DNA from 2 places in the Lactobacillus sp. UMNPBX19 genome. Region 2 is predicted to be linked to the other one. Evidence: riboswitches for the same ligand, from Rfam matches in the RefSeq annotation. Region 2 holds a riboswitch; the other holds the start of a gene.

Region 1 (4,429 bases), on a different contig from region 2:
TTTAAATGGACTTGGATAGCCCCATTTCTTTTCAACTAACTTTAGTTCGTCATCTCTATATAGCATAACTAAAGATGGAGATTTAGGGTAAATTTGAGTAACAGATTCAAATTTGTCTTCAATGTTTTTTGATACAACTAGTGGTAATTTTAAATCAGTTTTTAGATATGTCTTAATTTCTTTAAGCGATGGCATTTCATAATGACTACACATCTCTATTCATACTTTCTTTATGTAATTTTTCTCTCAATTTAATTTTAGCAACTTTTAGGTAAGTTTAAACAAATAAGGATTTTTGCTAGAATTGGAGGTAAAGCTAAAGATTACAGATATATTGGAGAAAAAATATGACAAAGGAAATTTTATTAACTGGAGATAGACCAACCGGAAAACTTCATATTGGTCACTATATTGGCTCCTTAAAAAACCGTGTAAAATTACAAAATGAAGGTAAATATGACCCTTATATTATGATTGCGGACACTCAAGCACTAACTGATAATGCTAGAGATCCTGAAAAAATTAAGAATAGCTTAATTCAAGTAGCTTTGGACTACTTAGCTGTTGGACTAGATCCGGAAAAGTCCACTATCTATGTACAATCACAAATCCCTGCTCTTTTTGAATTAACTGCTTATTACATGGATTTGGTAACAGTTGCACGTCTAGAAAGAAATCCAACTGTTAAAACTGAAATTAAGCAAAAGAACTTTAAGGATTCAATTCCAATTGGTTTCTTAAACTACCCAGTTTCTCAAGCAGCAGACATTACTGCTTTTAAAGCAACAGTAATCCCAGTTGGGGATGATCAAGAACCAATGCTTGAACAAACTAGAGAAATTGTTCGTACTTTTAATAGAGTTTATAACACTGATATTTTAGTTGAACCAAAGGGTTACTTCCCACCAAAGGGACAAGGTAGACTTCCAGGTTTAGATGGAAATGCAAAAATGTCTAAATCACTTGGAAATGCAATTTACTTGTCCGATGATGCAAAGACTGTACAAAAGAAAGTTATGTCAATGTACACGGATCCAAACCATATTCATGTTGAAGATCCTGGTCAAGTAGAGGGCAATACTGTCTTTACTTATCTTGATGTTTTTGCACCAGATAAAGATAAGGTGGCTGAACTTAAGGAACAATATCAAAAAGGTGGCTTAGGGGACGTTAAAATTAAACGCTACTTGAATAAGGTTCTTGAAGAAGAACTTGGGCCAATTAGAGAGCGTAGAGAAAAGTTTGCTCAAGATCCAGATGCTGTATACGAAATGTTACTAGAGGGATCAAAGAAGGCAAATGAAGTTGCTAACCAAACTTTACAAGAAGTTAGAGAAGCAATTGGTTTAAATTATTTTGATAGATTAAATAAATAATTTAAAGAGGGTAAGACTGATGACAAGAGACAGGATTCCGTGGAAGCAATATTTTATGATGCAAGCGTTAGTTATTGCACAGCGCTCAACTTGTGACCGAGCCTTAGTGGGAAGTGTGTTGGTCAAGGACGACCGGATGATTGCCACTGGTTATAATGGAAGTGTTTCTGGACAACCTCATTGTGATGACGTTGGTCATTTAATGGTTGATGGACACTGTGTTAGAACTATTCACTCAGAAATGAATGCCTTAATTCAGTGTGCTAAAAATGGCATTTCAACTGAAGGTACTGAAATCTATGTGACTTATTTTCCTTGCTTTAATTGCAGCAAATGCTTAGTTCAGGCTGGTATTAAGAAAATTAACTATTATTATGATTATCATGATAATCCGTTAGCACTCAAATTACTGCGTGAAAAGGGTGTGGCGATTGAACAAGTAACGCTAGATCATAAATATGTTCAAAGCTTAGCTGACAGGTTAGAGAAGGCGGATAATGAAAAATAAGTTTATCAGTTTTGGAATACTCCTAATTTCTTTTTTACTATTTACTGCTAGTACAGCTTCTTTTGTTAGTGATCCGCAAAATTTATTTAATAACCAAACTAAAGAATTAGTAACTCAAAAAAATAAAGAGTATCAAAAAACAAAAAATAAACCTGAGGTTCGGATTTTAAGTCTAAAAAATAGTAATGATATTAATAAAATTAGGCCGATGAAAAATCAGGTAATTATTGTGGCCGCATTACAAAATAAAAGAAAAAATGTTCAAATTCTTGTTGGTAAAAATTACCAAGATGTTTTGACACAAAATAAGTGTAGTAACATTATTCGATATGCGGGCGATAAATTAAGAAGTGAGAAAAAATCAAGCTTCAACTCAGGAATTCTATTAGTTTTTAATGCCTGTGCAACTTTAATTGCCCAAAAAGATAAGTTATCTTATGATAAAAATTCTTTGACGCAAGAAGAGTTACAAAAAATTGATCATCCACAAAGTGTAAGTTTAGTTTGGGGATTAGTGATTGCAGCTTTAATTAGTTTTGGATTAGTTTTATTCAAAAGCACGCGAAAGCCACATTAGGGCTTGACTAAAAGCTAGTTAGCCGTTAAAGTATCAATAGAAATTAAATATTAGAGCAAATAAACTGTTAGGTGAGACTCCTACGTGAACACATGCTGTCGCCCAGCAACATCCAGAGATGCCAACGGGTCAAACAGGGATCGTCGATATAAGGCCCTCCCCAGCCAGCTAGTTATATTTTTATAACCTTACGTCACGTAGTGTTAAAACTGAACGACGAGTATAAAAATCGCTTGGATTTAAGCCGATGCAGTTTTTGCATCGGCTTTTTGTTTGTTTGCTAGGTTCTTAAGAAAGGATGTTGAAGATGTTAAAAATCAACACTTCCGGCAAAAGACATACTACAGACACCAAGCTGGTGCGCCGGATTGCATGCGAAGATAAATTTGCAACACTGCAACGATTAAAAACCTCAATTAGTGGCCTTCAAACTAAAGATGCGAGGCAACGCTTAGCAAAAAATGGTCCTAACGAAATTGTAAATAAACCTAAAAATACTAGACTGCAATTTTTATGTGAAGCATTTATGACGCCTTTTACAAGTATTCTTTTAGGCTTAGCAATTGTATCTATTATGCTTAACTATAAATTAAAAGTTCATAATTTAGATACACCTGTTTTAATTATTTTAGTTTTAGCTATTTCTGGAATATTAAGTTTCATTCAAAATATCAAAATTAGAGCGGCTATTCAAAATTTACTACATAAAATATCACCCACTACTAAAGTTATGCGCGACTGCATGCCACAAGAGTTGGCAACTAAAGAGTTAGTGGCTGGGGATATTATCTTGTTACAAGCTGGAGAAGTTGTTCCGGCAGATGTAAGAATTTTAAAGAATAATAATATAATTTGTTCAGCCGATTTCTTTATGGATGAAGATAATCCAGTATATAAGAGTGAAATCACTTCTTTGGGTCAGAGAAACAACCATGGTTATGTAGACTATTCCAATATTTTATACGCAGGTACAAGAATTATCGCAGGTTCTGGAGTTGGAGTAGTATTTGCGACTGGAAAAGAGACTGTTTTTGGAAAATTATCTCAAAATATTTCCAAGATGGAATTAAAAAAGCACGTGTTTAATTTAGATACCAAAAATTTAACAAGAGTATTTTTGATTCTAGCTGCAATTATTGTTCCTTTGTTTTTAGTAATTAGTAGTATGATGCATGGCAATTGGGAAAATACTTTAGTATTTGCGCTTGCAGTAGTTGTAGGATTAACCTCTGATGCAGTTCCTATTTCTATCACTAGCCAATTACTAAAAAATTCAATTCACCATCCGAGTAATAGCATGGTAATGAAAAAACAAAATCAATCTAACTAGGAATTTCTAAAAAAGAAATTCCTTTTTTGGTACACAAATTTATATAGGCATGCTATGTTATACTAGCAGTTAAAAGACTTATGAGAGGAAGAATAAAGATGGCTGAAAAGAAAACTTTTTATATTACTACACCTATTTACTATCCATCTGGAAAATTAACTATCGGTAATGCATACACTACTATTGCTGCTGATACCATGACTCGTTATAAAAAATCTCGCGGTTTTGATACATTCTTCTTAACTGGAACTGATGAACATGGACTTAAGATTGAGCAAAAAGCTGAAGCACAAGGTATTAAGCCACAAGAATTTGTAGATAAAATGGCTAATTCCTATAAAGATTTATGGAAAATGTTAGACGTTTCCTATGATCGCTTTATTAGAACGACTGATGACGATCACGTTAAAGCTGTGCAAAAGATTTTTGAAAGATTATTAAAGCAGGGCGATATTTACTTAGGCGAGTACACTGGTTGGTATTCGGTAGAAGATGAAGAATACTTCACTGAATCACAACTTGCTGAAGTATATAAAGATGATGATGGTAATGTTATTGGCGGAAAGGCTCCATCAGGACATGAAGTACGCTTAGTTAAGGAACCATCATACTTCTTCAGAATGAGTAAATATGCTGAT
Region 2 (4,429 bases):
TTCACTCTTATAATGCTGAAACATTAAATAAACTTGTAATTGTTTTTTATCAAGCATCACGCCGATGCATGGACTTTTATCAGCCATAGTATTTAAGCGAAAAGATGCCCAATAATGATCGCGTAAGTTCCAACCATTTGTCCAGCTTTCGACATGAACTTTAGCAAATTTATCTTGTGGTAATTTTTGATAAACATTTGAGTTTACCTCTTTCCAGGTCTGCCAAACTTCTTTAAAATCTGTTTTTACTTGCGCTAATTCATCTTCAGAATATTGCTGCTTCAATTTTTTTAAAGAAAATTCATTCCGATCAAAAATTGCATACATTTCTTCAGTTAACTCTGTCATTTTATAAAGTCCTTACCATATTTACACTAGTAACACCAGTTGGATCTGGAATATCGTCACTAGTTTCGCCTTCATTATGAAAACCACGTTTTTCATAAAATTTAATCAATTTCGGTAAACAAGTTAAAGATATAGCTTGACGATTTTGCTTTATGGCCTCTTGCGCTAATGCTTCAATTAATTTTGTCGCTACGCTTTGTTTGCGGTATTCAGGCAAAACTGCCAAACTTAAGACCATTTGATAGTGATCAGTTTTTCGATTAGGATGATTTTTAAAATATAATTCATCTTCAATATAGCGTTTATTAAAAGCGGGACCAAAAATATGACCAATCACTTTTCCATCCTCTTGCGCAACTAAAAAGGTATCAGGATAATTCTCAATTCTAGCAATCATATCTTGTTCAGTTTGCTTTTTAGTCATCTTAAACGCGTCAGATTCTAGTTCTACTATGTCGTTTAAATCTTCCATTGTTACGGTGCGAATAATCATAATAGATCATTCCTCCTTATGTTTATCTCTAAAAGTAAAAAGATTTCAAAAGTCATCTAGACTCTTGAAACCTATATTATTACTCTCTATTTAATTCTTCCACTTTAATTTAAGACGATCTTGCTCAGTCTTTTTTTAAAATATGTCTTCACCTTCGGCCCAACTTCTTATCCGTAAATTCTAATTGCATTCATGATATCTTTATGCAGCATTGAGGCAATTAGCAAGTGGAGGTAGAAACGTGTAAACGTGTCAATCCAAGTTCTTCTATACTTTAATGATCTTATTAGCAACAGTTTCACTATCATCAACAAAAATTGCTCCATTTTTTCCGACTGCTTCAAGATATTGTTCATATGTCATCCCGTTCCATTGTGGTCTTTCCGTACTAATTTGATCAACTAACAATTTTGTAGGATAAAAATAATCTTTAATAACCTTTTCTTTATCTTGATTCAGCCAGCCCCAATAATGTGCTGCAATTGGCATCGTAGTTAAATCACTACTCATTTTTTCTGCTACCCTTTTATATATGGTTTAAAGTGCAGCGGATCGCCACCAATAATTGCATAGACAATTGGCAACCCTAACTCTGCAGTTCGAATAGTCGATTCTATACTTCCACCTGTAGCCACAGAAATAGGGATTGGCTTTTTAGTGCGCGGATAAATTTCTTTATGATTAACTTCAGGCGTGAACTTACCTTTCTTCCAATCAAGAATTTCTTCTTTCATATAAAATATTCGGATAATCTAGATAGTTATCATTTTCCTTTGGCTTTTTATCTGCTAGTTTTTCAACAGGACTAGATTCACCGTTTAATGAACTTGCTGAACAAAAGAGATCCTACTTTTAATAAATATAGATCTGCTGGCACTAAATCTCCAGCAGTTAGATTGATGATATCACCGACTACAACATCTTTAGATTGTAATCATAATAATGACTGTACTGAGATCTTTTTGATCTGTAGGAACAAAAAGATAGTTAGTCAAAAAAGATAAAAGAGCTAAAAACAGTAATACTCCTGTAAATGGAGTCATGAAAGCATCAAATAAAAAATGCAATTTTGGATGACACTCTTTATTTGATACTTCATTTAACCCATCGCGCTCTAAACGCTTTTTTGCTTGCGCAGGGTTTAACCCATTAATTGACGTATCTAATTGCTTTAATACTTCACTCTTTTCTTTTCCAGCAATTTGCTTAGCTAAAGTCGCATCAGTTACTACACGATTTTTAGAGTTGAATTTTAACATAGTAATCTCTCCCCCTCTAAAAAATCGGCAAATAAACAAAAAGACCAACGTAAAAACTGCATTGGTCTTATAATAGCGATTTAATACTCGTCGTTCAGTTTTAACACTACGTAACGTAAAGTTTTTTTAACTAGCTGACTGGGAAAAGCCTTAACTCGACAGTTCCTGTTTGACCCGTTGGCATCTCTGGATGTTCCTGGGCATCAGCATATATTTACGTAGGAGTCTCACCTAACAGTTTATTTGCTTCTTTATTTAATTAACGACTATAGCCTAAACGACTATTATTTATTCCTCAACCATCTTTAAAGAAATTATAAAGTTTACTAAAAAAGTTAAGCACTACCATTAGCACTTAACTTTTTATACACATCAATTTATTAATTATGAAACTTTATAAATTTAACCTAACTTGTCATATTCTTCATCAGAAACTGGCTCAAGCCATGTAGTTTTACCCTCTCCGACCATTACTGCTACATGAGCAAACCATGAGTCCTTGGTAGCACCATGCCAGTGTTTTGTATTAGGATTAACAATCACGACATCCCCAGGAACCATTTTTTGTGCCGGTTTACCTTCTTCTTGATACCAACCTTCACCTGCAACGGCAATTATGATTTGAGGAATTGAGTGCAGTGCCAATCGTTGCGTCATCCAGGCTCAAAACTGACATTGCTGACACCAGTTTTTGCCTCTTTACTTGAAGTTAAAAACTCTTTCCTTGAAAGTATTTTGCGTATGCATCGTTATATTTACCAAAGCCAGAGACACTGTTTTTTACTTCTTCTTCATTTTTTCCTCCGTAAACCCCTCTATTTCTCCCATCTATTATTTTATATCTACCCTTTATAAATTAAAAATAGTTATTTCTACTAGATATCTATGCATTTAAGGTATGGTCTTTTACTACCTAGGCTAAATATTTAAGATAATGTCTATAATTTGCTATATTTAAGATAATAAGAAGAAAGAGAGGGTATAACTTATGAAAATCACTTTTAAAGGTAAAGAAGTTAAATTAATAGGTACTCCTCCAGCAGTTGGAGAAGAAATGCCAAACTTTACAGTACTAAATAAGAACAATCAAGAATTCACTAAGTCCGATTTATTAGGTAAATTTAGTTTAATTAGTGTAGTACCAGATATTAATACTTCTGTTTGCAGTATTCAAACCAAAACTTTTAATAAAACAATGGATAAATTTCCAGAAATTAACTTTTTGACTATTTCAACTAATACTGTTGAAGACCAGCAAACTTGGTGTGCCGCCGAAGATGTTAAAAATATGCAATTGATGTCTGATAAAAGTTTGTCATTTGGTAAGGCAACTGGCTTATTAATTCCTGAATCCGGTATTCTTGCTCGTTCTGTTTGGGTCCTTGATCCTAATGGTAAAATTCTATACCGTGAATTAGTTGATGAAATTACACATGAGCCAAACTATGATGCAGTATTAAATGAACTAAAACAATTGCATTAATGTTTATCAAAATCAGTTTATAGAAAAAGTGTTTACCCGATTTTAAAGTCTTGATGGTAAACACTTTTTTCTTGATTAAAATTTAATATAAAATGGTTAAAGAACTACTACGAATAATTAAGGAGAATTAGATATGTCATTAACAGTTAATCTTTACTATACCGGTAAAAATGGAAGTGCACGGAAATTTGCTGAAGAAATGGAAAGTAGTGGTGTAGCCGATCGTATTCGAAAAGAACCAGGAAATGAAAAATATAAGTACTTTATACCATTAGATGATCCTGAAACTATTCTTCTAATTGATAGCTGGAAAAACCAAGAATCTCTTGATGCTCACCACGCTTCACAAATGATGCAAGAATTAGCCGATCTACGTAATAAGTATGATCTTCATATGCGTGTAGAGCGTTACATTTCTGATAAAAATGGTGTTCCAAGTAGTGATCAAAAATTTATTAGAAAATAATAGAGTTTTAATTATATTCAAAGACTAACAAAAAGGCGTATACCTAACATCTAAAAAAGATATTGGCTTACGCCTTTTTCTCTATATAAACTTCTAAAAATGTACTATTGTTGAACTTACTATTAGTAACATAGAAACTAGAATCAGACTTTAGAACAATCATTAAAGCGTTAGATTCACCACAGTTCGTATCTTCCCATGGCATATAAATATTTTTAGTTTTTCCAGATTTAAAAATCAAATCTACATCAACTAAATCATGGAATTTAGCAATCCGGTCAGCTAAATTATATTCTTCCCAGGTTTCAATGGTATTTACTCTATCCCAGTCAGCAATCATAGTAAACCCATCACATTCAAGGCCTGTTTCAAGGACATCA

What was found. Region 2 has a riboswitch for magnesium ahead of CP370_RS04205 (cation-transporting P-type ATPase). Riboswitches for the same ligand answer to the same signal wherever they lie in the genome.
Region 1: another riboswitch for magnesium. It lies ahead of CP370_RS05025 (cation-transporting P-type ATPase); the one in region 2 lies ahead of CP370_RS04205 (cation-transporting P-type ATPase).

Annotation. Positions count from the first base shown of each region.
Region 1 covers NZ_PCYR01000012.1:34,435-38,863, reverse strand. The annotation lists gene CP370_RS05045 (SOS response-associated peptidase family protein) at 1-213, opposite strand, end outside; gene trpS (tryptophan--tRNA ligase) at 348-1,376, shown strand; gene CP370_RS05035 (deaminase) at 1,396-1,884, shown strand; gene CP370_RS05030 (TPM domain-containing protein) at 1,874-2,461, shown strand; M-box (ykoK) riboswitch at 2,518-2,690, shown strand; gene CP370_RS05025 (cation-transporting P-type ATPase) at 2,760-3,791, shown strand; gene metG (methionine--tRNA ligase) at 3,890-4,429, shown strand, end outside.
Region 2 covers NZ_PCYR01000009.1:62,660-67,088, forward strand. The annotation lists gene CP370_RS04190 (HI_0552 family protein) at 1-348, opposite strand, end outside; gene CP370_RS04195 (GNAT family N-acetyltransferase) at 350-841, opposite strand; gene CP370_RS04200 (hypothetical protein) at 1,109-1,351, opposite strand; gene CP370_RS09970 (hypothetical protein) at 1,360-1,575, opposite strand; partial or broken gene CP370_RS04205 (cation-transporting P-type ATPase) at 1,562-2,100, opposite strand; M-box (ykoK) riboswitch at 2,179-2,346, opposite strand; partial or broken gene CP370_RS04210 (cupin domain-containing protein) at 2,503-2,932, opposite strand; gene tpx (thiol peroxidase) at 3,089-3,583, shown strand; gene CP370_RS04220 (putative quinol monooxygenase) at 3,717-4,049, shown strand; gene CP370_RS04225 (hypothetical protein) at 4,117-4,429, opposite strand, start outside.